4 regions of the Breoghania sp. genome follow, and region 2 is predicted to be linked to each of the others. Evidence: predicted binding sites of a transcription regulator. Region 2 holds the regulator's gene; each other region holds the start of a gene.
The links. Region 2 encodes LexA, which represses DNA repair genes until DNA is damaged. Its sites were predicted from a motif close to TGTTCNNNNTGTGTTCNG; they were not measured.
Positions count from the first base shown of each region.

Region 1: a site for LexA is predicted at 3,215-3,232, ahead of ABGM93_RS00360 (UvrD-helicase domain-containing protein). Genes of this name have one in related genera too.
Region 3: a site for LexA is predicted at 5,565-5,582, ahead of ABGM93_RS06845 (ATP-dependent helicase). Genes of this name have one in related genera too.
Region 4: a site for LexA is predicted at 1,393-1,410, ahead of rmuC (DNA recombination protein RmuC). Genes of this name have one in related genera too.

Region 1 is NZ_OY771475.1:80,428-87,548, forward strand. It holds gene ABGM93_RS00350 (arylamine N-acetyltransferase) at 1-806, shown strand, start outside; gene ligA (NAD-dependent DNA ligase LigA) at 824-2,983, shown strand; gene ABGM93_RS00360 (UvrD-helicase domain-containing protein) at 3,259-5,706, shown strand; gene ABGM93_RS00365 (50S ribosomal protein L11 methyltransferase) at 5,829-6,716, shown strand; gene ABGM93_RS00370 (hypothetical protein) at 7,030-7,121, opposite strand, start outside.
Region 2 is NZ_OY771475.1:1,344,633-1,351,753, reverse strand. It holds gene ABGM93_RS06100 (ComEC/Rec2 family competence protein) at 1-2,367, shown strand, start outside; gene lexA (transcriptional repressor LexA) at 2,493-3,215, opposite strand; gene ABGM93_RS06090 (ferredoxin--NADP reductase) at 3,550-4,365, opposite strand; gene glp (gephyrin-like molybdotransferase Glp) at 4,682-5,887, opposite strand; gene moaC (cyclic pyranopterin monophosphate synthase MoaC) at 5,901-6,404, opposite strand; gene trpC (indole-3-glycerol phosphate synthase TrpC) at 6,409-7,121, opposite strand, start outside.
Region 3 is NZ_OY771475.1:1,542,088-1,549,208, forward strand. It holds gene paaG (2-(1,2-epoxy-1,2-dihydrophenyl)acetyl-CoA isomerase PaaG) at 1-9, opposite strand, end outside; gene ABGM93_RS06815 (ABC transporter substrate-binding protein) at 170-1,309, shown strand; gene ABGM93_RS06820 (branched-chain amino acid ABC transporter permease) at 1,379-2,251, shown strand; gene ABGM93_RS06825 (branched-chain amino acid ABC transporter permease) at 2,251-3,201, shown strand; gene ABGM93_RS06830 (ABC transporter ATP-binding protein) at 3,198-3,986, shown strand; gene ABGM93_RS06835 (ABC transporter ATP-binding protein) at 3,979-4,689, shown strand; gene ABGM93_RS06840 (TetR/AcrR family transcriptional regulator) at 4,693-5,274, shown strand; gene ABGM93_RS06845 (ATP-dependent helicase) at 5,598-7,121, shown strand, end outside.
Region 4 is NZ_OY771475.1:2,827,366-2,834,486, reverse strand. It holds gene ABGM93_RS12320 (metalloregulator ArsR/SmtB family transcription factor) at 1-102, opposite strand, end outside; gene rmuC (DNA recombination protein RmuC) at 158-1,351, opposite strand; gene ABGM93_RS12310 (hypothetical protein) at 1,646-2,305, shown strand; gene ilvD (dihydroxy-acid dehydratase) at 2,538-4,397, shown strand; gene def (peptide deformylase) at 4,542-5,069, shown strand; gene ABGM93_RS12295 (PAS domain-containing protein) at 5,325-5,882, shown strand; gene ABGM93_RS12290 (methyl-accepting chemotaxis protein) at 5,926-7,086, shown strand.

The DNA.
Region 1 (7,121 bases), 1.3 Mb from region 2:
ATCCTCTGACGGGGCGTGTTCCCGCGCTTGATCCCGATGCGCTTCACCGCAAATTGGTCGTTGGCGGACGCGGTGGCTATTGCTTTGAACAGAACAGCCTCTTTTTTCTGGCGCTGTCCGCTCTCGGATTTGAAGCCGAGCCCGTGATGGCGCGGGTGCGCAATGGCGGGCCGCGCGGCGGGGCGCGCACGCATCTTGCCCACGTCGTTCATCTGGAGGGGCGTGACTGGCTGGCCGATGTCGGCTTCGGCGGCGGCGGGGCGCGCTGGCCGGTACCGGTGGAGCGCCATCGCCTCGACTATCAGCCGGGAGAGGTCTACCGGGTCGTTCATGACGCGCAGACGGGCGAGATCGTTCTGCAACGGTTTGCCGAGGATGGCTGGTCCGGGCTTTACGGTTTTGAGCGGCTGAAGGTGCTGACGGTGGATGTGGAGGCGGCCAACCATCTGTGCGCGACATGGGCGAAAGCGCCCTTCAGTTCCAACCTGATGCTGCACCGTCTGAGGCCGGATGGGCGGATCGGCGTCTTCAATACAAAGGTCAACGAGGTGCGCGATGGGGTGAAGACCTCGCGCGAGATCGGCAGTGTGGCCGAATTGCGCGATCTTCTGGTGGATGCCTTCGGCCTCGCCATAGGGGAGGCAGACCTTGCGTTGATCGCAGCGCGGCTGGGGCTTTCCGCTGAGGAGATGGCGCAGGCCGGCGCGCGAGGGGCTCTATGGTTGAGGACAAGCAGAAACTTGCGGTCTTGGCGCTTCCGCCGGGGGGGCTTCCGGCGGCATAATGCGGCTTCCCGAATCCCCTGATCCGAGATCGCTTGACCATGTCCGAGACCGCGTCCCTTCCCGTTGAAAAGCTGAGCGCCGATGAGGCAAGGGCGGAGCTGGAGCGGCTTGCGGCGGAGATCTCCCGGCATGATGCGCTCTATTATCGCGAGGACGATCCGGAAATCTCGGACGCCGACTACGATGTGCTTCGCCAGCGCAATGCGGCGATCGAGGCGGCGTTTCCGGATCTGGTGCGCGCGGATTCTCCTTCCGTCTCCGTCGGCGCGGCTCCTCAGGAAGCCTTCGGCAAGATCACGCATCGCGTTGCGATGCTGTCGCTCGACAACGCCTTTTCCGATGACGATGTGACCGATTTCGTGGGCCGGGTGCGCCGGTTCCTGCGTTACGATCCGCTCCACGGCGCGCTTGCGGTGACGGCTGAACCGAAGATCGACGGCCTGTCTCTGGCGCTTCGCTATGAGGGCGGAAAGCTCGTCAGTGCCGCCACGCGCGGTGATGGCACGACGGGGGAAAACGTCACCCGCAATGCCGAGACCATCGACGACGTTCCCCGCACCCTGCCGAATGGTGTGCCGGAGGTGGTGGAGGTGCGCGGCGAGGTCTATATGGCGCATTCGGACTTTGCGGCGCTGAACGAGCGCATGATCGGCAATGGCGGCAAGCCCTTTGCCAACCCGCGCAACGCGGCGGCGGGCTCGCTGCGCCAGCTCAACCCGGAAATCACTGCCTCGCGACCCTTGCGGTTCTTCGCCTATGCGTGGGGCGAGATGAGCGCCATGCCCGCCGACACGCAGATGGGCATGATCGAGGTCTTCAGGGAGTGGGGCTTCGTCACCAACCCGCTGATGAAGCGCTGCGAGAGTGTCGAGGAGCTGATCGCGGTCTATCACACCATCGAGGAGGGCCGCGCGGAACTCGGCTACGACATTGACGGCGTTGTCTACAAGGTGGACCGGCTGGACCTTCAGGAGCGATTGGGCTTTGTCTCGCGCTCCCCGCGCTGGGCGATTGCGCATAAATTTCCGGCGGAAAAAGCCTTCACCATCGTGCGCGATATCGAAATCCAGGTCGGCCGCACGGGCGCGCTGACGCCGGTTGCCAAGCTTGAGCCGGTCACGGTGGGCGGCGTGGTCGTCTCAAACGCCACCCTTCACAACGAGGATTATGTGAAGGGCATCGGGCAGGACGGCGAGCCCATTCGCGGCGGCAAGGATATCCGCGTCGGCGATACGGTGCAGATCCAGCGCGCAGGCGACGTGATCCCGCAGGTCCTGGATGTCGATCTCACCAAACGGCCAGCGGAGGCGCAGGCCTTCGTTTATCCGACCGTATGCCCGGCCTGCGGCAGCCATGCGGTGCGTGAAGTCAATGCCAAGACCGGGCGTCTCGATGCGATCCGCCGTTGCACTGGCGGTCTCATCTGTCCCGCTCAGGCCAAGGAAAAGCTGAAGCACTTCGTCTCGCGCAACGCCTTCGACATCGAAGGTCTGGGCGACAAACAGGTGGAGTTCTTCTACGACATCCCGCTCGATCAGGGAGGTATCCGACAGCCTGCCGATATCTTCACCCTTCAGGCGCGCGATGCTTCATCGCTTGTGAAGCTGAAAAACCGCGACGGTTGGGGCGAGACGTCGGCGAAAAACCTCTTCGCGGCCATCGATGCGCGGCGCGAGATCGATCTCAACCGCTTCATCTATGCGCTGGGCATTCGTCATGTGGGCGAGGGCAACGCCAAGCTTCTGGCGCGCGCTTATGGCTCCTGGGAAGCGTTTGCCAAGGCGATGGAAGAGGCGGTGGATCACGAAAGCGCGGCGTGGATCGATCTCAACAATATCGATGGCATCGGCGAGATCCTGGCGGAAGCCGTGGTGCAGTTCTTCGCAGAGGAGCACAACCGCGAGGCTGTCACCGGGCTTCTGGCGGAGGTCACCCCGCTCGACATGGAAGCGCCCAGCGGCGAAGGCTCGCCCGTTGTCGGCAAGACGGTGGTCTTCACCGGCTCGCTGGAGCGGCTTTCGCGCGATGAGGCCAAGGCCATGGCGGAACGGCTGGGCGCGAAGGTCGCCGGGTCCGTTTCCAAGAAGACGGATCTGGTGGTCGCAGGGCCTGGGGCGGGCTCCAAGCTGAAAAAGGCGGAGGATCTCGGGGTGGAGGTCATTTCCGAGGATGCGTGGTTTGAGCTTGTGGGTGAGTAGGGGCTGACATCTCGCGTATGGCCGATCCTTCGAGACGCACTCTGACGAGTGCTCCTCAGGATGACGTTCCCGGGGGGTGAATTTTCAAGAAGCCAACCCCACCCACAACGTCATCCTGAGGAGGCCCGCAAGGGCCGTCTCGAAGGATCGGCCACACCCGCAATCCCCGCCTCACGGCTCAACATGCACGCTACCGAGAAACCGGGCCGCCAGCCTCGCATTCACCATCTTTGTTGCTATATTGTTCCGCAATGACACAAGAGAATCGTGGACGAATGAACACTCCCGGCGGCATGGACGACGACGATCTGGACGGTTGGAACCTGCCGGAACCCAAGCGAGCCTCGACACATGAGCCCGCGCCCGCGCGTCCGGCCACCGGAGGCATTGCGGAGCGCGCGATGGCGGCCATGCGGCCTGCTCCGATGGCTGTCGACTATCTTTCCGGCCTGAACCCCGAACAGCGCGATGCGGTGGAAAGCCTCGACGGGCCGCTTCTGGTGCTGGCGGGCGCAGGCACCGGCAAGACCCGCGTCTTGACCACCCGTATTGCCCATATTCTTGCAACGGGCCGGGCCTATCCGAGCCAGATCCTTGCCGTGACCTTCACCAACAAGGCCGCGCGCGAGATGAAGGAGCGGATTTCCGCGCTGGTGGGCGAGGGCGTGGAGGGGATGCCCTGGCTCGGCACGTTCCACTCCATCGGCGTGAAGATCCTGCGTCGTCATGCGGAGATGGTGGGGCTTCGGCCTGATTTCACCATTCTCGATACCGACGATCAGCTTCGCCTCATCAAGCAGATCATTCAGGCGGAAGGGCTCGACGACAAGCGCTGGCCTGCCCGCCAGTTCGCCTCGCTGATGGACAGCTGGAAGAACCGCGGGTTGACGCCGGAGCAGGTTTCCGAAGGCGAGGGGCGATCCTTTGCCGATGGCAAGGGCCGCAAGCTTTATCAGATCTATCAGGACCGGCTGAAGGTCCTGAACGCGGCGGATTTCGGCGATCTTCTGCTGCTCACCATCCGGTTGTTCCGGGAGCAGCCGGAGGTGCTGAAGGGGTTCCAGGAGCGCTTCCGCTACATGCTGGTGGACGAGTATCAGGACACCAACATCGCGCAATATCTGTGGCTGCGGCTTCTGGCGCAGGGCAACAAGAACATCTGCTGTGTGGGCGATGACGACCAGTCGATCTATGGCTGGCGCGGGGCGGAAGTCGACAACATCCTGCGCTTCGACCATGACTTTCCCGGCGCCAAGGTGATCCGGCTGGAGCGCAATTACCGCTCCACCTCGCATATTCTGGCCGCAGCTTCCCATCTGATCGCGCGGAACGAAGGCCGCCTTGGCAAGACGCTTTTCACCGAGCATGACGACCCGGATGCGGAACGGGTGGGGGTGAAGTCGGTCTGGGATTCAGAAGAGGAAGCCCGAACCATCGGCGAGGAGATCGAGGATCTCCAGCGCCACGGCCATGCCCTCAACGATATCGCGATCCTTGTCCGCGCGTCGTTCCAGATGCGCGAATTCGAAGAGCGCTTCATCACGCTCGGGCTCGATTACCGGGTGATTGGCGGCCCGCGCTTTTATGAGCGCATGGAAATCCGCGATGCGCTGGCCTATTTCCGCGCGACCGTGCAGCCCGCCGACGATCTGGCCTTCCAGCGGATCGTCAACACGCCGAAGCGCGGGCTTGGCGACAAGACGCTTGCGCCCATTCATGCGCTGGCCCGTGCCCAGAACATTCCGCTGATGCAGGCGGCTTTCCAGCTGGTGGAAACGGAAGAGCTGCGTCCCAAGGCGCGCCAGACGCTCAAAAGCCTGCTGATGGATTTCGCCCGTTGGCGCGCGCAGCTTGAGACGGCGTCGTCGCACACGGAAGTGGCCGAGGTCATTCTCGATGAGAGCGGCTATACGGAGATGTGGCGCAATGACCGATCTGCCGATGCGCCGGGGCGGCTTGAAAACCTCAAGGAACTGATCCGCTCGATGGAGGAGTTTGAATCCATCGGTGGCTTCCTTGAACATATCGGGCTGGTCATGGATCGGGATTCCGGCGACAGCACCGATGCGGTTTCCATCATGACGCTGCATTCGGCCAAGGGGCTGGAGTTCGACACCGTGTTCCTGCCGGGCTGGGAGGAGGGGCTGTTTCCCCATCAGCGCGCGCTTGACGAGTCCGGTCGCGCCGGGCTGGAGGAAGAGCGCCGCCTGGCCTATGTCGGCATCACGCGGGCAAAGAAGCGCGCGCGCATCTCCTTTGCCGCCAATCGCCGTGTGCATGGCATGTGGCAGAACTCGCTGCCCTCGCGCTTTCTGGATGAGTTGCCCGCCGATCAGGTGGAGATCGCGGAAGCCTCCACCTCCTACGGGAGTTACGGGGCAAGCCGCTTCGACACGCACGATCCCTTCGCCTCGGGAAGCTATTCAACGCCCGGCTGGCAACGCGCGCAGCGCAGCCGGGAGACTGCGAATTCAGGCGGCGGCTCCTATTCGCGCGGCGGCCACGGCAAGGGTGGGGGCCGGAGCGGGCCGAAGACCATCGAGGGCGAGCTCGTCGCAAAAAGCGTGACGTCAGCGGCTTCGGAGTATTCGATGGGGCAGCGGATCTTCCATCTCAAATTCGGCTATGGCCGGGTTGTCGGCATCGACGGCAACAAGCTGACCATCAGTTTCGAGAAGGCGGGCACCAAGAAGGTGCTGGACAGTTTCGTCGAAGCGACCTGACCCCTTTCAAGCCGCAAAGCCCGTTCTGCCCTTTCGCGGCGCGGCCTTCAGCCGTATAAGGCGCGCAATCGCTCAATTCTTGCGCTGCCGCTATCGGCTGCGTTGTTTCAGGACCACCATTCATGCCCATGATCCGCGCCCGCGTGACGGCGGACGAACTCGAAGCCCGGCGTATCGCCGGCATTCTCGAAGTCGCCTTCGAGGAGGATGGCTATCCCGTCTCCGTCTATGAAACGGTGATGGATGGGCCCTGGGTTGCGGAAATCCTGTTCTATGACGGCGAACCGGAGGCCGTGAAGGCCGAGATCCTCGACAAGGTCGGGTCGGATGCCTTCGCAGCACCGGTTGAGACCGATGTGCTTGAGGAGATCGACTGGGTCGCCAAGAGCCTTGAGAGCCTGAAGCCGGTGCGCGCCGGGCAATTCATCGTTCACGGCTCGCATGACCGCGACAAGATCGCGAGCTTCGATATTGGCATCGAGATCGAGGCTGCGCAGGCCTTCGGCACGGGCCATCACGGCACCACGGCAGGGTGTCTTGAAGAGTTGGGGCGGCTTTTCAAGCGCCATCACTATTCCAGCGTTCTGGATCTTGGCACCGGGTCCGGCGTGCTGGCCATCGGCATGGCGAAGCTTGCCAAGGCGCGCGTTCTGGCAACCGATATCGATCCGATTGCGACGAAGGCGGCCACGGCCAATGCGCGGCTCAATGAAGTGCCGGGGCTTATCGAATGCGTGACGGCGGCAGGCGTGCATCATCCGCGCATTAGGGCCCGCGCACCGTTCGATCTGATCGTGGCGAATATTCTGGCGCGGCCCCTGATGGCGCTGGCTCACCCGATTTCCCGGTTGATGGCCCGGCCGGGCACACTGGTGCTTTCCGGCCTGCGTGTGGCGGACGGCCCGCGGGTGCTGGCCTCCTATCGCAATCAGGGCTTCCGGCTCATCCATCGCCTTGAGCGCGAGGACTGGCTGACGCTGACTTTCGCGAACACGCCGGTCGATCTGTGATCAGTCGACGGCCTCTCGCCAAATAAAAAGCGCCCACGGCTGATCCCGAAAGAAGGGAGAGCCGTGAGCGCCTGGAGTTCGCCGCTTTCTTGTTTTTACGCGCTTGTTGCACGTTTCGAATTCTTAGGAAGGCGGAGCGCTATCTGCCGCGCGCGATATCGGCGCGTTCTGACAGATGCCGCTCCGGCCGCCTGGATATCCAGCGGCTTTCGCCTTCCCTGCCAGCCCCATATCGGGCCAGCGTGCACGGCACTGGCGGCCTTCAGTCTACGCCGTTACGTGCCGGTTCGCATTTCATCCGAGCCGTGTTCGCTCAGTAGGGAAACGTCATCGCGCCTTCGCGTTCCAGCTGCGAACGATCAAGCCCCTGGGCGTTGAGCGTCGTATCGTCGAGCGTCAGAAGGT
Region 2 (7,121 bases):
GCGGCCACAACGCGCAGACGGCGCGGTCACGCGGCCTTTGTGATGCTGGCCTTGACAGCCATTGCGGCTGGATTGGCCATAGCGGATCTTCGTACATGGTTGGTGGCAACGCCGCGTCTTGCCGCGGAGAGGACCCATACGGTCAAAGGCTGGGTGGAGGCGGTGGAGCCACGCGCCGTCGGCTATCGGCTGAGCGTGCGCCCGATGACAATAAGCGGTGTCGAAGCGAGCGCCATGCCGGCGCGTATCCGTGTTACGGGCCGCGCGGAGCCCACGCCCGTGGCCGGAGAAGCCGTTCGCTTCCGCGCGCGTCTGTCGCCCCCGCAAGGGCCTGTTCTTCCCGGAGGATACGCCTTCGACCGGGCCGCCTTTTACGAGCAGGTCGGAGCCTATGGCTTCATCTTCGGGCGTGTGGAACGTGATGGCGAGCAAGCGCGCACACGCCCGTCATCGATACGCCTGAAAGCCGCATTGGCCTCCCTCCGTGCCAGGATTGGCGAACGCATCCGCGAGACCTATGGGGGCGATTCCGGGGCGATTGCCGCTGCGTTGATTGTTGGGGAACGCGGCGCGGTTTCCGAAGAAGCGCAGGAGGATCTGCGGATCGCTGGGCTGGCGCATGTTCTCGCCATTTCGGGAATGCACATGGCGCTCGTGGCGGGCGTCGTCTTCTTTGCCATCCGGGCGGTACTGGCGCTGAGCCCGGTACTGGCACTTTATCATCCGATCAGGAGCTGGGCTGCCGGTGGGGCGCTTGCCGCCGCGACGCTCTATCTCGCCATTTCTGGAGGTTCGATCGCCACGCAGCGCGCCTATGTCATGGCGGCGGTCGTTTTCCTTTCCATGATAGCGGGACGTCCGGCCGTGACCATGCGCTCCGTCGCTCTGGCTGCTGCAATCGTGCTGACGCTTTCCCCCGAATCCCTGTTGCAGCCGGGGTTTCAGATGTCCTTTTCTGCCGTCATTGCGCTGATCGCAGCCTACAGGGCACTTTTTGAGGCACGACGACGGCGACAAGGAAATCGGCAGGCGCGGGAAATCGTTGGGCGGTCGATGCTCCGGCGCGGCATGCGCCTTGCCGTGTTGTGGGGGGCGGGGCTCGTCATGACTTCGCTGATCGCGGGGCTTGCGACCGGCCCGGTTGCGCTCACGCATTTCTTCCGCAGCAGTCCCCTCGGTCTGATCGCCAATGTCGCCGCGATGCCGCTTGTGAGCCTGATCATCATGCCCCTGGCTGTTGTGAGCCTGGTCACCATGCCTTATGGGCTCGACCCGCTTCCCCTATACCCAATGCAGGCAGCCATTGATGCGATGCTGGCAATCGCCGCGAAAATCGCTGAATGGACACCCGGCGGAGGTGTTATCGGGGCAATCGGTAATGCGCCTGCCATTCTCTTCACCGGGGGGCTCTTATGGATAGCGCTCTGGTCCTCACGGTGGCGGTATCTCGGGATCGCGCCTGTCTGTCTGGCGGTTCTCGTTGGCGCGATGCATGAAAGCCCGGACATGATCGTGAGCGAGGACGGACGCACAATCGCCCTGCGCGGGCCCGACGGGCATCTTGCTCTGGATATTGGTTCGGGCGGAAAATTCGGCGCAGAGATCTGGCTCAGGTCGGACGGGGATGCAGCCGAGCTGAAGTCACGCGAAGTCGACGGGCGGATGCGGCGCTGCGATGCGGAGGCTTGTATCTACACAATTGCTGCGCCCCGCGAGGCTCCACTGTCCGCGGAGGCTGGAGCCGAGGTAGTCCTTCAGCACCTTAAAACCAATGCGCCCGACGATCTTGTTGCGGGGCTTGAGCCCGGGGCTGCCCCTTCCGGCATGGAGCGCAACCCAGGCATCTCCAGAGAGGGTGACGGGGAATACGAGAGGGGCTGGGCGAGCAAGGGACGCATGCGCCTGAGCGATGAAGCACCGCACCGACGCGTGATCCATGTCTCAAGGGTCATTCGCCCCGAGGCTTTCGCGGAGGATTGCCTCCGCGCCGATATCGTCGTGACGGCTCTGACGGCCCCGGCCAATTGCGCAGACCATGCAATCGTGATCGATCGGGCGTTTCTCAAGATCCACGGTGCAACCGCGCTCTATTGGCGAGAAAAGATACAGAACGTCTCTGCCGTGACGGGCGAGCCCCCGGCCTCGCAGCGCGAAAAACGCGCCGCGAAAGCCGACGTCACGCGCGATGCCAAACCATTTCCGACGCAAACCACGCCGCCTCAGGATCTGCCCGCCAAAACGCTTCGCAGCGTTGCGGCAAAGCCTGCGACCCATCCGCCGCCAGCGCCACTGGATCGGATCGTGCCCCACATCGTGACCGCACGCTCCGCCCAGTTGAGGCCATGGCAGATGCGTCCGGCGCCATGACTTGCCCGCCTGGCGGTCATGGCCGTGCCGCCCCGGCGAAGATGGGCCCGCTCGAACGGCCTGAGGCCGGGAGCGAGAGAAGAATGGGCGGCCGTCTAATGACAGGGCCGCCCGCCGTCCTGCCCTCAATAGCGGCGGAAGAGGGCGGCCAGCTTACCTTGGATCCGAACGCGGTCGGGGCCGAAAATGCGCGTTTCGTAGGCCGGGTTGGCGGCTTCCAGCGCGATGGAGGCCCCCTTGCGACGAAGCCGCTTCAGGGTTGCTTCCTCGTCGTCGATCAGCGCCACCACGATGTCTCCGTTATCGGCGGAGCTTCCTTTGCGGATCAGCACTGTGTCGCCGTCGAGAATACCGGCTTCGATCATGGAATCGCCGCGCACCTCAAGCGCGAAGTAATCGCCGCTTCCAAGCATGTCGATGGGGACCGGAATGGAATGGCTGTGCGTTTCGATAGCAGAGATGGGGACGCCGGCGGCAATGCGGCCCATGACCGGAACCGAAACAACCTCGCCGTCTTCCACGGCGTGAGAACTGGTGTTCGGTTTCGATGGTTCGCTTGCCTTGCCCAAAGACCCTTCGATAACGCTTGGCGAGAACCCCCGCCCACGTTGAGCCGCAAACCCGGGCGAGACCGAATCCGGCAGGCGCACGACTTCAAGCGCACGAGCCCTGTTGGGGAGCCTGCGGATGAAGCCGCGCTCCTCCAAAGCGGTGATGAGGCGATGAATGCCGGACTTCGAGCGCAGGTCCAGCGCATCCTTCATTTCGTCGAAGGAGGGCGGCACGCCCGTTTCTTTCAGACGCTCGTGAATGAACATCAGCAGTTCGAATTGCTTACGCGTCAGCATTGGGTCTTCCGCCTGCATGTCGTCCGGGTACAAAACGCGAACGCAGGGTATCCGTTCTATATGTGTTCTGCAAGGGGCCGGGCAGGCAATCAACATGTGCGGAGGTTCAAAAGGTGCTTGAGCTAGATACCGTGAAGGATCCGGAAAGGCGTCAATAGTGCTGAAAATACTGAAGAAAACGGGGCTGGGCCGCATGGTTTGGAACGTGCCGATTGCGTCTCTTGAGTGCGGGGCTGGCCATGGATTCCATCGTTCCGACGGTGGTTCTTGATATGAAAAAGGGGCCGAAGCGACCTGCTTCGACCCCCTGAAAGAACTGCCGGGAGCGAATCTGCTAACCGGCGAAAGCGCGTTCGATGACGAATTCTGCGGGACGATTGTTCGCGCCCTCCACGAGCCCGGCCTTTTCCAGAAGGACTTTCGTATCCTTCAGCATCTCCATGGAGCCACAGATCATGCCACGGTCACTGGCCGGATTGAGAGGAGGAACATCGAGATCGGTGAAGAGCTTCCCGCTCTCTATCAGATCGGTAATCCGCCCCTTGAAGGGATAGTCTTCACGCGTGACGCTCGTGTAGTGGCGCAGCTTGGAGGTATCGAGCACCTCCTGAAGCATCTCGTCGGTGCGGATCTCCTCCACGAGGTCGAGGCCATATTGTAGCTCGGCCACTTCGCGGCAGGTATGGGTCAGGATTAGTTCATCGAACTTCTCGTAGGTCTCCGGATCCCGAATGAGGCTTGCAAAGGGCGCGATTCCGGTGCCGGTGGAGAACATGTAGAGCCGCTTGCCGGGAATGAGCGCATCGTTCACCAGCGTACCCGTGGGCTTCTTTTTCATCAGTACGGCATCACCGACCTTGATGTTCTGGAGATGCGAGGTCAGCGGACCGTCGGGCACCTTGATGGAGAAGAACTCAAGCTCTTCCGCCCAGGACGGGCTTGCGATGGAATAGGCGCGCACGAGCGGCTTTCCGTCGATCATCAGGCCGATCATCACGAACTCGCCTGACCGGAATCGGAAGCCGGCCGGACGGGTCATGCGGAAGCGGAACAGGCGGTCGGTATAGTGTGTTACCTCCGTCACCGTTTCCACATAGGTGTTTGCGGGCGCGATGGCGATGAGTTCGTCGGGGCGCGTCATAACGTTCATATCGAATTCCTGGGCAGTCCAACCATATTGGTTCACGCGGCTTGTCTGGCGGGCTGTGTAACCTCACGCCATAGAGCCTTTCGGAGTGCGGGCCGTCGCATAGGGCGCGTCGTCGCCATACATGCGAAGGAAATGGCTTTAAAGGCTCGGCCCATTTCAGTCGATACCGTTATACAGCAAACGACAGCGGCATAAACGTCCCCGATCAACCGAACTTCGGCGGCAGTGGGAAAGAGCTTTCTCCACGATGCGTACGCGGTGAAATGCGATGCCCTGCGCCCGAGCGGCGGTGCGCCGGTCTTGTCGTGCAATGGGCCTAGAGACGAAGCACCGAAACCGGGGCTCCTGCCTCAAGCGCGGGGGCAAATGGGGGCCTTATGACCAGCCCATCCGCCAGCGCCAGACGCGAAAGCACGGAACTGTCCTGAAGTGTGAACGGGGTCGCGATCAGCACACCGTTCTCGTCTCGTCGCAGGGTCGCTCGCAAATAGTCCTGACGCTGATCATTCGCGGGCAGGGGCCCGGCAAGACGCGCCTGCTCCGGGGTGGCATCGCCGCCGATCCGGCCAAGCAGCGCCGCCAGCAGCGGGCGCAGGAAGAGATGGCCGCAGACAAGGCTGGAGACGGGATTGCCCGGCAGCCCCAGAACCTTCGTGTGGCCCAGATGGCCAGCCATCAACGGCTTTCCCGGCCGCATGGCAATGCGCCAGAAGGCAAGCTCCATGCCCTCGTTGCCAAGGGTCGCCTGAACGAGATCGTGATCACCCACGGAAGCTCCGCCAAGTGTCACGAGGACATCCGCCTCCCACGCGAGCGCCGCGCGCACATGTTCGGCAAGCTCCCTCTCGTTATCGCGGGAAATGCCCATACGTCGCGCCTCACCGCCGCAGGCTTCCGCCATGGCTGCGATGCCGTACTGGTTGGAGGCGACGATCTGGTCGGGACCGGGAACCTCGCCCGGTTCCACAAGCTCGTCTCCTGTCGCCAGAACGGCCACGCGCGGGCGGCGGCGCACGGATACCGTGCCGTGGTTCATCGCTGCGGCCAGCGCAAGCGCGCGATAGTCGATCACGCGTCCCGCTTTCAGCAGAATATCGCCTTGCGCGAAATCGAGGCCTGCGGCGCGCACATAGGTGCCTTCAGCTGCGCCCTCGTTGATGATGACCGTATCGCCGTTGCGCTCGGTGTTTTCCTGAATGACGATTGTATCCGCGCCTTCGGGCACCGGAGCGCCGGTGAAGATGCGCACCGCTTCGCCTGCATGTACCTTGCCGGAAAAGCCATGTCCGGCAGGCGCTTCGCCGATGATCTTGAGCGAACATGGCGCATGCGCAACATCGCTCGCACGCACCGCATATCCGTCCATGGCAGATGCCGAAAAGGGCGGTTGGGTGCGGCTGGCGGCCAGATCTGCAGCCAGTGTCCGCCCTGTTGCCTCGGCAAGCGGTACGGTTTCGCTCTCCGTGGGAGAGACACCTTCCAGCAGCCGCGCAAGGGCGTCATCGACGGAAATGAGGCTCATCATGCGTCTCCGCTCAGGACCGATCGGTCCAGCCTGGGGCCTTCCAGTCGCCCGACTTGCCACCGCTCTTTTCCACCACCTGAATGCCGGACAGCACCATGAAGCGATCGACGGCTTTCGCCATGTCATAGATCGTCAGGCAAGTGACCGAAGCAGCCGTCAGGGCTTCCATTTCGACGCCCGTCTTGCCGGTGACCTTGGCGAGCGCCTGAACCCGCAGGCCTGGAAGGCTTTCGTCGGGCTCTATGTCGACGGTGACCTTGGTCAAGGCCAGCGGATGGCAAAGCGGGATCATCTCGTGCGTACGCTTGGCCGCCATGATGCCGGCGATGCGCGCGGTAGCCAGCACATCGCCCTTCTTGGCGTTGCCGGACATGATCATTTCCAGCGTTTCTGGCTTCATGGTCACCGAACCGATTGCAATCGCGGTGCGCGTGGTGTCGGCCTTGTCGGCCACATCGACCATGTTGGCCGCGCCGCTTGCGTCGATATGGGTGAGGCGGTCGCCTTCGGACATCTTGTTATTCCGCAGCTTTCGTTTCGGGCCGGGCGAGAAGAGCGCGGGTTGCCGCCGCAACGTCGTCCTGGCGCATCAGGCTCTCGCCGACGAGGAAGGTCCGGATACCAACGGCGGCGAGCCGGGCGCAGTCCTCGGGTGTGAAGATCGCCGATTCTCCAACGATCTGCCGGTCTGCGGGAACCATCGGCGCCAGACGCTCGGACGTCGCCAGCGTCGTCTCGAAGGTCTTCAGATTGCGGTTGTTGATGCCGAGAAGGGGGGAACGAAGCTTCAACGCGCGTTCAAGCTCTTCCGCATTGTGGACTTCAAGCAGCACGGACATGTTCAAGGCGAAGGCGGCGTCTTCCAACGCTGCCGCTTCGTCATCCGTGACCGCGGCCAGGATGATCAGGATGCAATCCGCCCCCCACGCACGTGCCTCATGAACCTGATAGGGCTCGTAAAGGAAATCCTTGCGAAGGGCGGGCAACGAACAGGCCGCCTTGGCGGCCTTCAGGAAGTCCGGATGACCCTGAAAGGAGGGGGCATCGGTGAGCACGGAAAGGCAGGTCGCCCCGCCTTCCTCGTAGGCGCGCGCAAGGGCGGGAGGATCGAAATCCGGCCGGATCAGCCCCTTGGAAGGGCTCGCCTTCTTGATTTCCGCAATAAGGCCATAGCGGCCCGAATCCACCGCGGTGCGAAGCGCGCCGGCGAAGTCGCGCGCGGGCTCGGCGG
Region 3 (7,121 bases), 200 kb from region 2:
TTGGGTCATTCACATATCCTCCCAAATGCGCCGTCGAAGTCAGGCAGGCCCGCACCTTCGAACTGGTCTTGGAAAAAATGTGTTGCATAAGCCGACCGCGCGGTCAATAAATAACACATCACAAATTTCGAGGGCCAACCTTGGATATGTGACGATTTGGGAGGATATCATGTCGCTTGCAAAACTCGGTGCCTGCGCATCCGCGCTCGCGCTGCTCGTTGCCACGCCTGCACTTGCGGAAATCAAGATCGGTGCGTCGTTGGCCGTCACCGGCCCGGCGTCCTTCCTTGGCGACCCGGAAGCCAAAACGCTGGAAATGCTCGTCAAGCAGTTGAACGCCACCGGCGGCATCAACGGTGAGGAGGTCGAGCTTGTCCTTTATGATGACGGCGCAGATCCCAACAAGGCGCGCACCTTCGCCACCCGTCTGATCGAGGAAGACGAAGTCGTCGCCGTCATCGGCGGTTCCTCCACGGGGGCGACCATGGCCATGGCGCCGCTCTTCACCGATGCCCAGATTCCGTTCGTGTCGCTTGCCGGCGCGGTGGTGATCATCGATCCGGTAAAAGAATACGTCTTCAAGACGCCGCACACCGATCGCATGGCCTGTCTCAAGATCTTCGAGGACATCAAGAAGCGCGGCATGTCCAAGATCGGCCTGATCTCCGGCACCGGCGGCTTCGGCAAGTCCATGCGCGCCCAGTGCATTGAGGTGGCTGGCGAAGCGGGCGTGGAAATCGTTGCCGACGAGACCTACGGTCCGGGCGATGCCGACGTGACCCCGCAGCTCACCAACATCGCAAACACCGCAGGCGTCGAAGCAATCGTGAACCCCGGCTTCGGCCAGGGCCCGGCGGTCGTGACCCGCAATTACGCCCAGCTCGACCTGAAAATGCCCTTCTACCAGAGCCACGGCGTTGCCTCCGACAGCTTCATTCACCTTGCTGGCGATGCGGCCAACGGCGTGCGCCTTCCGGCCACCCCGATGCTGATCCCCGACAAGCTGGCCGATGACGATGTCCAGAAGGCCGCCGTCACCTCCTATATCGCCGACTACAAGGCTGCCTATGGCGAAGCCCCGTCCACTTTTGGCGGCTATGCCTATGACGCCTTCCACATGGTGGTGAACGCCATCAAGGCGAAGGGCTCCAGCGATCCGCAGGATATCCGCGACGGTCTGGAGGAGACCAAGGATTATGCGGGCGTCACCGGTGTCTACACCATGTCCCCCACCGACCACCTCGGCCTCGACCTGACGGCATTCCGCATGCTGGAAATTCAGGAAGGCGCGTGGGTTCCGGTCGAATAATTCCGGCCTGAATAGTTGCGGCCGGGCTCTCCCGGCCGCCCCTTTCTCCGTAACAGTGACGGGGCCCCCTTGTCCGAGCTTCTCCAGTTCGTCCTTTCGGGCGTGACTGTCGGCGCCATCTATGCCGCTGTCGCCCTCGGCTTCACCCTTATCTACAACGCTTCCGGCGTGGCGAATTTCGCACAGGGCGAATTTGTCGTTGTCGGTGGCATGACGGCGGCTGCGCTCATTTCCGGCGGCGTTCCGGTCTATATCGCAGCCCCCCTGGCCGTGATTGCCGGAATGATCGTGGGCATCGGGCTCTACAAGCTGGCCATCAGGCCCGCGGGCAAGGCTCCGCTCGTCTCGCTGGTGATCATCACCATCGGGGCAAGCATTTTCCTGCGTGGCGTCATGCAGATCGTCTTCGACAAGCAGATCCATCGCTACGAGGGCTTTTCCGGCGATGAGGCGCTGCGCTTTCTGGGCGCGACGATCCTGCCGCAGAGCTTGTGGATCATCGGCGGCAGCGTCGTTGTCTTTGCGCTGCTTGCGTGGTTCGTCGGACATACGAAGGCCGGGCGCGGCATCCGCGCGACCGCCTCCAACCGTCTGGCCGCCGTCCTTGTCGGCATCAATACAGGGCGTTCGATGAACCTGTCCTTTGCGCTTTCGGCCGCCGTTGGCGCGCTGGCGGGCGTGCTCGCCACGCCGGTGACCTTCACCACCTATGACGCAGGCGTTCTCATGGCGCTGAAGGGCTTTTCCGCCACCATGCTCGGCGGCGTCGGCAACCCGTTCGGCGCGCTTGTGGGTGGCTTCGCCATCGGCCTCATCGAGGCGATGACGGCTGGCTACATCTCGTCCGACTACAAGGATGCGGCTGCGTTCATCGTGATCCTCGGCGTTCTCTTCGTCATGCCGCAGGGCCTGTTCGGCCGGCGCACCACGGAGCGCGTGTGATGAACCCGACCCTGAGAGCCTTTCTCATCACCGCCGGGCTCGTGGCGCTCGGTGCGCTGATCTTCCCCTCCAGCTACTATTTCCGGGTGGGCTCGCTCATCTGGATCAACACACTGTCGGTTACCGGCATTGTTGTTCTGCTGGGCTATGTGGGCCTCGTAAGCCTCGGCCATGCGGGCTTCTTCGCCATCGGCGCCTATGCGGTGGCGGTGCTGCCCGCCTATGGGGTGCCCTCCGGTGTGGCCTTCCTGATCGGTGCCGTGGCAGCCGGTGCGCTGGCGCTTGTTGTGGGACGTCCGATCCTGAAACTGTCCGGCTACTATCTCGCCATCGCCACGCTTGGCCTCGGCATGCTCATCTGGATGGTTCTGACGAAGGAAGCCTGGCTGACCGGCGGACCCGACGGCATGACCGTCTCCGGCTTCAACCCGCGCCATTGGTTCGCAGCCCTCGGCATCAAGATGAAGACGACGGAGGCCTGGTACTGGCTGAGCGGCGCTTTTGCCACCATCGGCGTTGTGCTGGCGGTCAATCTGGGCAACAGCCCGTGGGGCCGCGCGCTGCGCGCGGTCCACGACAGCGACGTCGCCGCCTCATCGCTCGGCGTCGATGTGGCGCGTGCCAAGGTCGTGGCCTTCGCGATCTCCGCCGTTTACGCCTCGGTCGCAGGGAGCCTTCTGTCGCTCGCCAACGGCTACATCACGCCGGACACGGCCGGGTTCATGCACTCGGTCGAAATGGTCACCATGGCCGTCCTCGGCGGGGCCGGCACCGTCTATGGCGCGATCGTCGGCTCCATGATCCTCACCGCCCTGCCCCAGGTCCTCACCGTCGTCGCAGAATATGAGCATCTCGTTCTCGGCGCGGTGATGGTCGCCACCATGGTTGCCATGCGCAACGGCCTCGTGCCCGCGCTCGGCAGTCTGGTGCATCGCTGGAGGTCGAAATGACCGTGCTTGAAATCGAAAACCTCGGCGTCTCCTTTGGCGGGCTGAAGGCGGTGGACGGGGTCAGCTTCAACGCGGATGCGGGCGAAGTGACCTCGATCATCGGCCCCAACGGTGCGGGCAAGACAACGCTGTTCAATCTCGTCAGCAGCGTCTATCGGGCAAGCTCCGGCTCGGTACGCATCGAGGGCAAGGACGTGACCGGCGAGCCGCCGCACCTTCTGGCGCGCCGCGGCATGGCCCGCACGTTCCAGAACCTGCAGATCTTTCCGCAGATGACCGCCCTCGACAACGTGATGACGGGCTGTCATCTGCGCGAGAAATCGAACCTTTTCGCCGACCTTCTGGGCCTGCCCTCCAGCCGCCGGGAGACCGCGCACAGCCGGGAACTGGCGCATGAGGCGCTGGAACGCGTCGGTCTGAACGCCCTTTCCGCACGTCCGGCTTCCGATCTTTCCTACGGCCAGCTCAAGCGGCTTGAGATCGCGCGCGCTCTGGTGACGGGCTGCAAGATCCTGCTGCTCGACGAACCGGCCGCGGGCTGCAACGCGGTGGAGACGCGCGAAGTCGACGACCTCATCCACGCCATCGCCGAAGAAGGCGTCTGCGTGGTGCTTATCGAACATGACATGCGCATGGTGATGCGGATTTCATCGCATATCGTGGTGCTCGATCAGGGTACCAAGATCGCGGAAGGGCGCCCGGAAGACATCCGGGACAATCCGCGCGTGGTGGAAGCCTATCTGGGTGCGCACGGAGCGGCGGAGGCGCGTGCTGCCCATGGCTGATCCCCTTCTTGAAATTGCCGGGCTGGTGACAGCCTACGGCCCCATCGAGGTGCTGCATGGCGTCGATCTCAGCGTCGGCGAGGGTGAGATCGTCACCCTTGTCGGAGCGAACGGCGCGGGCAAGACGACGTTGATGCGCTGCATCTCCGGCGTCCAGCCGATCAAGGCTGGCACCATCCGGTTTGCGGGCGTTGATCTGACAAAAAAGGCAGACTTCGCCCGCGCCGGGCTCGGCATCGCCCATTCGCCGGAAGGCCGCCAGATCTTCGGCGACCTCTCGGTGGAGGAGAACCTCGCGCTGGGCGGCTTCCATCGCAAGGACGACCTGACGGGCGATATGGAGGATGTCTTCGGCCTCTTCCCCATTCTGAAGGACAAGCGGCATCTGGCGGCAGGCGGACTTTCCGGCGGCCAGCAACAGATGCTCGCCATCGGTCGCGCGATCATGGGCCGTCCCAGGCTGCTATTGCTGGATGAGCCCTCCATGGGCCTCGCGCCGGTTCTGGTGGACCAGATCCTGGAGGTGATCACCACGTTGCGAGATCGTGGCGTGACCCTTCTGGTTGTGGAACAGAATGCCTATGCCGCGCTCTCCATCGCCGACAGGGGCTATGTGATGGAGACGGGCAAGATCGCGCTTTCCGGCTCTGCCCAGGACCTCATTGCGGACCCGCGGGTGCGCGAAGCCTATCTGGGAGCGTGAACCATGGCACGGACACGGGCGGCGGATTATGACGACAAGCGCGATGCGATCCATCGCGCGGCTGCCCGCATTCTTTCAAAGGCCGACGGCAAGGCCTCGATGAACCAGATCGCCGATGCCTGCGGCATTTCGAAAGCGTTGCTCTATCACTATTTCCGCAATCGCGACGAACTGATCTTCGACATCATCCATACCCATCTGAGCGAGATCGATCACACGCTGCATGAGGAGGCCAACGGCCTCAAGGGCCGCGAGCGACTGCACAAGCTGTCCGACGCCCTGCTCACTCTCTATGAGGATGCGGACGATCTCCACCGCCTGCAACTGGGGGCTCTGGGCGCGCTGCCGGACGAGGACGTGCAGCGCATCCGCGAGGTGGAGCGGGCAATCCTCGGCCATTTCAGAAGTGCCGTGCGCGAGATCGCCCCCGATCTGGAACGGCCGCGCATGGTGGCCGTCACCATGGGGCTGATGGGCATGCTGAACTGGGCCTTCACGTGGTTCCGCTCCGACGGCCCGCTGACCCGAACCGAATTCGCCCGCATGGCCACCGACATGGCGTTGAGCGAGATCGAAAAGGGCTGAGGCCCGGCGCAGGTTTCCGCTTTCGCTCCCCGGTTGGTCTGTAGTCCGGGTGAGCTTTTGTGCGCGCGGTCCTCTCCAAGCATGTGGCCGATCCTTCGAGACGCCTGCTTGCGCAGGCTCCTCAGGATGACGTTGTTCGTGTTGGGAAATCGAAAGAGCCAGCCCCACCCACAACGTCATCCTGAGGAGGCCCGCAGGACCGTCTCGAAGGATCGGCCACATGCTCAAGCTCTCCCCACGTACTCCTTCTACCCCCCATTGCTTCCCTAAGCGGTAGCCCCTCACCCGTTGCGAACAAACCAAGAATATCGCTAACTTGGGGCATGAGCCTTATCGAACCCGAATCGCCCCCGAGCCCGACCTATCTTGACCGCCTGAACGATGCGCAGCGCGAGGCTGTTCTGCATGGCGATGGACGGGCGGCCGATCCGCTTCTGGTGATCGCGGGTGCAGGCTCGGGCAAGACCAACACGCTCGCCCACCGTGTGGCACATCTGATCGTCAAGGGAGCAGACCCGCGGCGCATCCTCTTGATGACCTTTTCGCGCCGTGCGGCGCAGGAGATGACGCGTCGTGTGGAGCGGATCACGCGTGAGGTGATGGGCGAGAAGGCCGCCGTTCTGGCAGACGGGTTGACCTGGGCGGGGACGTTCCATGCCATCGGTGCGCGGCTCATTCGCGAATATGCGCCGGTGATCGGGCTCGACGAGGCGTTTTCGATTCATGATCGGGCCGATTCCGCCGACCTGATGAACCTCATCCGGCACGAACTGGGACTTTCCAATACCAAGAAGCGGTTCCCGGCCAAGAGCACCTGCCTCGCCATCTATTCGCGTGCGGTCAATGCACAGGCCGAGCTTGAGGCGGTTCTGCGCGCCTCTTTCCCGTGGTGTGCCGACTGGACAGCGGCGCTCAAGGCCCTGTTTGAGGGCTATGTGGAGGCCAAGCAGGCGCAGAACGTGCTCGATTACGATGACCTGCTGCTCTACTGGCGCGGCATGGTCACGGACGCGGGCCTGGGCGAGGTGATCGGCGACCGGTTCGATCATGTTCTGGTCGATGAATATCAGGATACCAACCGCCTTCAGGCCGCCATCCTGGCCGGCATGAAACCGGACGGGCGCGGGCTGACGGTGGTGGGCGACGATGCGCAGTCAATCTATTCCTTCCGCGGCGCGCAGGTGCGCAACATTCTCGATTTTCCGCAAAGCTTCGACCCGCCAGCCCGCATGGTGACGCTGGAGCGCAATTATCGATCCACCGCACCGATTCTTGCAGCCGCCAATGGCGTCATCGCGCTGTCGAAGGAACGTCACGCCAAGGAGCTGTGGACCGAGCGCACCAGCGCCGACAAGCCCCGCCTTGTCACGGTGCGCGAGGAAAACGATCAGGCCGCCTATATCTGCGAAGAAGTGCTGCGTGAGCGTGAGGCCGGAACCGCCCTGAAATCGCAGGCCGTCCTCTTCCGCGCCTCGCATCACTCCGGCCCGCTGGAAATCGAACTCACGCGCCGCAATATCCCCTTCGTGAAATTCGGCGGGCTGAAATTTCTGGATGCTGCCCATGTGAAAGACACGCTGGCGATCCTGCGTTTTGCCGACAATCTGCGCGATCGGGTGTCGGGTTTTCGCGTGCTGCAGCTCATTCCCGGTGTTGGCCCCTCGACAGCGGGCGCCGTGATGGATGCGCTGGCAATTGCCGCGGATGCGGGCGAAGAACTGGCCGCCTTCCCCATTGCCGCAAAATCGCGCGAAGACTGGGCGGACTTCGTTGCGCTGTTTGACGATCTTCGCCGCAAGTCCGGCGGCTGGCCTGCGGAGATCGAGCGGGTCCGGCGGTGGTATGAA
Region 4 (7,121 bases), 1.5 Mb from region 2:
GCGCACGAGCGCCAGCACGACCGAAAGCCGGGCCTGCGATCCGATGGCCGCAAAACCTTGCGCGGCTTCTTCAATGGAAAGGGGGCTGCATGATATAACCATAAAACTAGTTATATAGAAATGAAGGGTCAGCGCAAGCGTCTGCGCGCTTGCCCCCCTATCGTGAGCCCGGTTCGCTGGGTTTCAAGGGGATTGGAAGCACATTGTCGTCGTCCAGCGTTTCGCGCGCGGCCTCGTCTGCACGCGTGCCGACCTCCGGCAATGCCGCATCCTCGCCCAGCTCCAGCGCCTCGATCCGCTCGCCGCGGCGCGTGATCTTGGAGGTGGAGGTGAGGATCTGCTCGATATCGCGCGCGGCCTGCCCGTGGTGTTGCTGCAGCTTGCTGACGCGATCGTCGAGCCGTGTCACGTCTTCCATCAGGTGACGGACTTCCGCTTGAATGAGATGGGCCTGCTCGCGCATGCGGGCATCGCGCAGGATCGACTGGATCACCTGGATCGAGAGCAGAAGCAGCGAAGGCGAGACGATCACCACCCGCGCCCGGTTCGCCTTCTGTACGATGTCGGAGAAATTCTCGTGAAGCTCCGCGAAGAGCGATTCCGACGGCACGAACATGAAGGCCGTGTCCTGCGTCTCACCGGGCAGGAGATAACGCTCGCGAATATCGATCACGTGTTTGGCCACATCGCGCCGCAACTGGGCGCTTGCCGCCTTGGTATCTTCCTCCTCGTCGCGGATGCGGTTGAAGGCTTCCAGCGGGAATTTCGCATCAATGACCAGCGGCAGCGCGCCGTTCGGCATGTGGATCAGGCAGTCCGGCCTGCTTCCCGATGAGAGCGTCGCCTGAAAGCTGTAGGCGGTCTCCGGAAGGGCGTCCTGAATGATCGCCTCCATCCGCCCCTGTCCGAAGGCCCCGCGCGCCTGCTTGTTGGACAGGATCTGCTGTAACTCCACCACCTGACCGGAAAGATCGGTGATGGTCTTCTGCGCCCGGTCGATGATGCCAAGGCGTTCATGCAGATGGGTGAGGCTTTCCTGCGTGCTTTTGGAACTTTGCGCCATGGACTGGCCGAGCCTGTGGCCGAACCCGTCGAGCCGCTCGTTGACCGAGCGCATGAGATCGGTTTGGCGCGAGCCCAGATGCTCGGCCATGGTCTTCATGCGGCCGGTCATTTCCGCCTGCGTATTGAGCAGCGTATCGATGCGCGCTTCCAGCTCGCGGGCATGGTGGATTGTGGCCCGCTCGGCCAGGCGACGAGCGCGCGCAAGGCGCAAGCTGACAATCAGCACGACCACCAGCAACACGAACGCGCCCGAACCGGCAAAGAGCATTGCCTCGCCAAGCGTCATCCAGTGTCCAGAAACCTGCAAAAACGGTGTCGAGAAATCCATGAAACAAACATAGAACGATTCGGGGCGGATGCAGAGAAGGGAAGGATTATCGGGCGGCGGGGCATCGGTCCCTTCGCCATGGATTGAGGCCGGTATGCGCGGCACATCATTCGCGGCAACCCATTCGGGTTTCCTCTGGATGACGTTGAAGGGGCGGCTTCCAGCTTGGTTGCGTCTTGCAGTGTCCCCCCGCGTCTGCGACGTAGCCCCCAAAGCGAGGTCCGGTCGCACGTTGCAGCAGGGGTAAACGGCGTGGAGTACATTTCAATTTTCTCGTTTGGCCAATGGGAGTTTCTGGCCAAGCTGGAACGGTTCACTTCTGCAACTTTCCTGGCAATGCCGGAGATCTGGGCGCTCATCAGCTTTTTGCCTTTCATGGTCACAGCCCGTCTTCTGACGTCGCGCGCCTTGCTGCTGACGACTTTGGCCCTTGGTTTTTCCATGATCGCGTTCGGCTACTTCACCGGCATGTACCAGAAGGCCATTTGGCTTCCGCTCTGGTTCAACCAGATGCGATCCTACGTTCTGTTCAGCATCGCCATGATGATGCTGGCTCTGATCGTGCGTAGTTTCCTGAAAAGCGATGGGCCTACTCGGGCCCGATCCTGGTTGGAACAAGGCCTATGGGGGCTTGTGGCATGGGGCGGCTTGTTCTTTTCTCCGCTCATCAATGTGACAAGCATGTCCATTGCGGGGACCGCGGCTGAGTATGCTGCTCTTTCCACGATGATCGTTTCCGCAGCCGCCGGAACGCTGACGGCGATGGCGCTCATACTGATATTGCCGACCTTGACCGGGTATCTGCTGAGCCGGTTTCCCTCTCTGTCTCTGAGGCGCGCGGTTCTTGTGGTTCTGGCCTTGCCGTGGTTCTGGCAGATCTTCACGATGTTGCGATATGCCGGACTTCTTTGATGGTCTTGGCCATGTGGCGAGGCACGAAGTGCCCCACGTGGCCATTGCGCCACGCAATAATCTTGCGTTGGCGGCGTACCGCATTTGCGACCTGTGACCTTTCTTTAGCCTTTGAAAGCTGCGAAAAGGGACGCCGGATAAAGCCAGCCGACCAACCAACAAGATTGCCAGGATGCCAGAAATGGCAAAATTGCCGGGACGGCCAGCTCAACAAGACTGATGAGGTTCGCTCATGCCCCCGTATCGTTCTCGTACATCCACGCATGGCCGCAACATGGCCGGTGCCCGCGGTCTGTGGCGCGCCACAGGCATGAAGGAAGGCGACTTCGGCAAGCCGATCATTGCTATCGCCAATTCCTTCACGCAGTTCGTGCCGGGGCACGTACACCTTCACAATCTCGGCCAGCTCGTGGCCCGCGAGGTTGAAAAAGCCGGCGGCGTCGCCAAGGAATTCAACACCATCGCGGTCGATGACGGCATCGCCATGGGCCATGACGGCATGCTCTATTCGCTGCCTTCGCGCGAGATCATCGCCGACAGCGTGGAGTATATGGTCAACGCCCATTGCGCCGACGCCATCGTGTGCATCTCCAATTGTGACAAGATCACCCCGGGCATGCTGATGGCCGCCATGCGGCTCAACATTCCGGTGATCTTCGTCTCCGGCGGCCCGATGGAAGCGGGCAAGGTGGTGCTGGAAGACGGCACGGCTAAGTCCGTCGATCTGATCGACGCAATGATCGTTGCTGCCGATGACCGCGTCTCCGACGCCGATGTGGCAACCTACGAGCAGAACGCCTGCCCGACCTGCGGCTCCTGCTCCGGCATGTTCACCGCAAATTCCATGAACTGTCTGACGGAAGCCTTAGGCCTCGCCCTGCCGGGCAATGGCACGGTGCTGGCAACCCATGCCGACCGTGAGCGTCTTTTCGTGGAGGCCGGTCACCTGATCGTCGATCTGGCGCGCCGCTATTACGAGCAGGACGATGAAAGTGTGCTGCCGCGCAACATCGCGACCGTTCCGGCCTTTGAAAACGCCATGTCGCTCGACATCGCGATGGGTGGTTCCACCAATACGGTCCTGCACCTTTTGGCGGCTGCCCAGGAAGGCGAGGTCGACTTCACCATGGCCGATATCGACCGCCTGTCGCGCCGCGTGCCCGTGCTGTGCAAGGTCGCGCCCTCGGTTGCCGACGTGCATGTGGAAGATGTTCACCGCGCAGGCGGCATCATGGGCATTCTGGGTGAGCTTGAGCGCGCGGGCCTGATCGACAAGTCGGTCGGGACGATCCACGCCGCTACCATGGGCGATGCGCTGGACCGCTGGGATGTGATGCGCACCAACAGCGATGCGGTGCACGAATTCTTCCGTTCCGCGCCCGGCGGTGTGCCGACCCAGACGGCCTTCAGCCAGAACCGCCGCTATGACGCGGTCGACACGGACCGCAAGGGCGGCATCATCCGCGCCTATGACGATGCCTTCTCCAAGGATGGCGGTCTGGCCGTGCTCTTCGGCAACCTCGCCGAGGATGGCTGCATCGTGAAAACCTCCGGCGTTGATGAGAGCATCCTGAAATTCACCGGCCCGGCCCGCATCTGCGAAAGCCAGGATCAGGCGGTGAGCGACATTCTCACCGGCAAGATCAACCCTGGCGACATCGTGCTTGTGCGCTATGAAGGTCCCAAGGGCGGCCCAGGCATGCAGGAAATGCTCTATCCGACGAGCTACCTGAAGTCGAAGGGGCTCGGCAAGGTCTGCGCGTTGATCACCGACGGTCGCTTCTCCGGCGGCTCCTCGGGGCTCTCCATCGGCCACGTTTCGCCGGAAGCCGCCGAAGGCGGTACGGTCGGCCTGGTGGAAGAGGGCGATCTGATCGAGATCGATATCCCGAACCGCAAGATCGAGCTGCAGGTTTCCGACGAGGTTCTGGCTTCCCGTCGCGCCGCGATGGAGGCCAAGGGCAAGGATGCCTGGAAGCCTGCCAAGCCGCGCAAGCGCAAGATCACGCAAGCGCTTCGTGCCTATGGCGCGCTCGCGACCTCTGCCGCCCGTGGTGCGGTGCGCGATGTCAGTCAGGTGGAGCGCCACTAGGCTGTCACGGGGCCGATTGCCGGCCTTCAGGAGTGCCGGCGTCTGAAATTTCTGGCGGCGCGAAACGGGAAAAGCCCCGTTTCGCGCCGTTTTTGTAGTTTGACGAGATTGACCGCAGGGCAATCACCGCCTATCTGATTGCTCATGGCCAAACGCGATATCATCATCCTGCCCGACGCCATGCTGCGTCAGGTCTCCACGCCCGTCGAGAAAGTCGACAGCGACATTCGTCAACTTGCCGACGACATGCTCGATACCATGTACGACGCCCCCGGCATCGGGCTGGCGGCGATTCAGATCGCCATTCCCAAGCGCATGCTTGTGCTGGACGTTGCCAAGGATGATCAGCCCAAGGACCCGCAGGTCTTCATCAATCCTGAAATCGTCTGGTCGTCAGAGGAACGGTCCGTCTATCAGGAAGGGTGCCTTTCCATTCCCGAGTATTACGAGGACGTGGAACGCCCGGAGAAGGTGCGCGTGACATTCCTCGACCGTGAGGGGCGGGAATGCGAGCTTGAGGCCGATGGTCTTCTGGCGACCTGTCTGCAGCACGAGATCGATCACCTGAACGGTGTGCTGTTTATCGATCATATCTCGCGGCTGAAACGCGAGCGAGTGATCAAGAAGTTCACCAAGCAGGCTCGGTACGAAAAGCAGCGCGCAAGCGCCTGATATTCACCGTTCGTCACGAGTGTACTTCATCGCCGCTGTGATGTTGGCGGTGCCCGTGCGCCTGTGTCTGTGTCGTTGTGTCCGAATTTGTGCGGCTGAACGCACGGGATGCCCGCATAGGGGCGCTGATATCTAGGTGTTATTATCTAATAATTGATTTAGTAGAATTTTACGCTGAGGCAATATTCTTCCATTCCGTAGATGGAGGGCGTCCGGGTGGGGCGTTTCGAACCGCGGAAATCCGGGAGAGAGCCGATGAGCAAGCCGTTGTCGCTGACGGGTGTCGAACGATTTTTCGACAAGGACGACGTGATTGTCAGCAAGACGGACACGAAGGGGCGCATCACCTACGCCAATCGCACGTTCCTTCAGGTCGCCGGTTTCCGGGAGGCCGACATCCTCGGCCTGCCGCATAGCATCATCCGCCATCCGCACATGCCACGGGCGGTGTTCAAATTGCTCTGGGACGCAATCGAGGCCGGTAGCGAGATTTTCGGCTACGTCATAAACCGGGCGAAGAATGGTGACCACTACTGGGTCTATGCCCATGTCACGCCCAGCTTCGACAACGCGGGCCATATCATCGGGTACCACTCCAACCGCCGCGTCCCCAACCGCGCCGTCATCGATGACGTGATCGTTCCCCTCTATGAGATCGTGCTGGCCGAAGAGGCGCGCCACAAGAACGGCAAGGAGCAGCTTGCCGCCGGCTACCAGGTCCTGATCGATCAGGTTTCAAGCCATGGCCTGCCCTATGACGAACTCATTGCAAAGCTGACGGCCCACACCCCGCTTAAGGCGGCGGCCGCATAGGTCGGTCGGCGGATACCCGGTTCTGGACAGGATTGAGACGAGAATGTTCTTTCGGTCGAAACGCGCAAAACTCAAACATGCCACCGAAGTCTGCAAGGCGGTTGCTGCCGGGGATTTCGAGGCGCGCATTCTCAATATCGACGATAGCAGCGACACGGCGGAGCTGATGCACGCCATCAACCTTCTGATCGATCGCACCGACGCCTATCTGCGCGAATCCAAGGCCTGTCTGGAATATGTGGGAAAGAACAAGCACTACCGGCTGATTTCCGAGCAGGGGATGCTCGGCGCCTTTGCCGACGCTGCGCGCAGCGTCAATGCGGTGACAGACAAGCTTCGAGAGCGGCACGAGAATTTCTGCAATCTCGCCAACCGGCTGGAAGAACGCTTGCACGAGACCGTTGACCGGATCGAGGGCGCGACGTCCGAATTGAAGACGGCTTCCAGCGAAATGGCGAATGCAGGTGAGGCGGCGAGCAAGCGCTCGCTCGATGTCTCTTCAGGTGCGGAGGAGGCGGCCGCCAACATGCGCAATGTCGCAAGCACCACCGAGGAACTCACCCAATCGATCGGCGAGATCAACCGTCAGGTAATGAGTGCGGCCGATATCGCGAGGGGGACCGTGGACAAGTCCCGCGCCATGAACCGGGAGATTGACGGTCTTTCGGAGAAATCGGAGCGGATTGGTGTCGTCATCCAGCTCATCACCGATATCGCAGCCCAGACCAACCTTCTCGCGCTCAACGCCACGATCGAGGCCGCGCGTGCCGGCGAGATGGGCAAGGGCTTTGCGATCGTCGCCCAGGAGGTCAAGGCGCTGTCGGGGCAAACGGCGAACGCAACAAAGGAAATCAACGACGAGATCCACGCGCTGCAGTCCGCAACCAGCACGGCTGTTGAGGCCAATTCGCAGATCAGCGAGGCCATTGAGAGGGTGAGCGAGATTTCAACCGCCATCGCCTCGGCGGTGGACGAGCAGGCAGCGGCCACCGGTGAGATCGCGCACAATGTGGAAGAAGCCGCACGTGGGGCGGGCGGGATCACGTCCGGCATCAGTGCGCTGCGCACGGCGAATGAAAGCACGGCGGAAATAGGCGGACAGTTGCTGGATGCCTCAGGTTCACTCTCGGATCAGGTCGAACACCTCCAGGAAGTGCGCGCCGATTTGCGCGAGTTCCTTGAAGGTGCAATGCGGACCGGCTGAACGACGAGGGAACGTAGCCTGCATCGAAAGGGCGA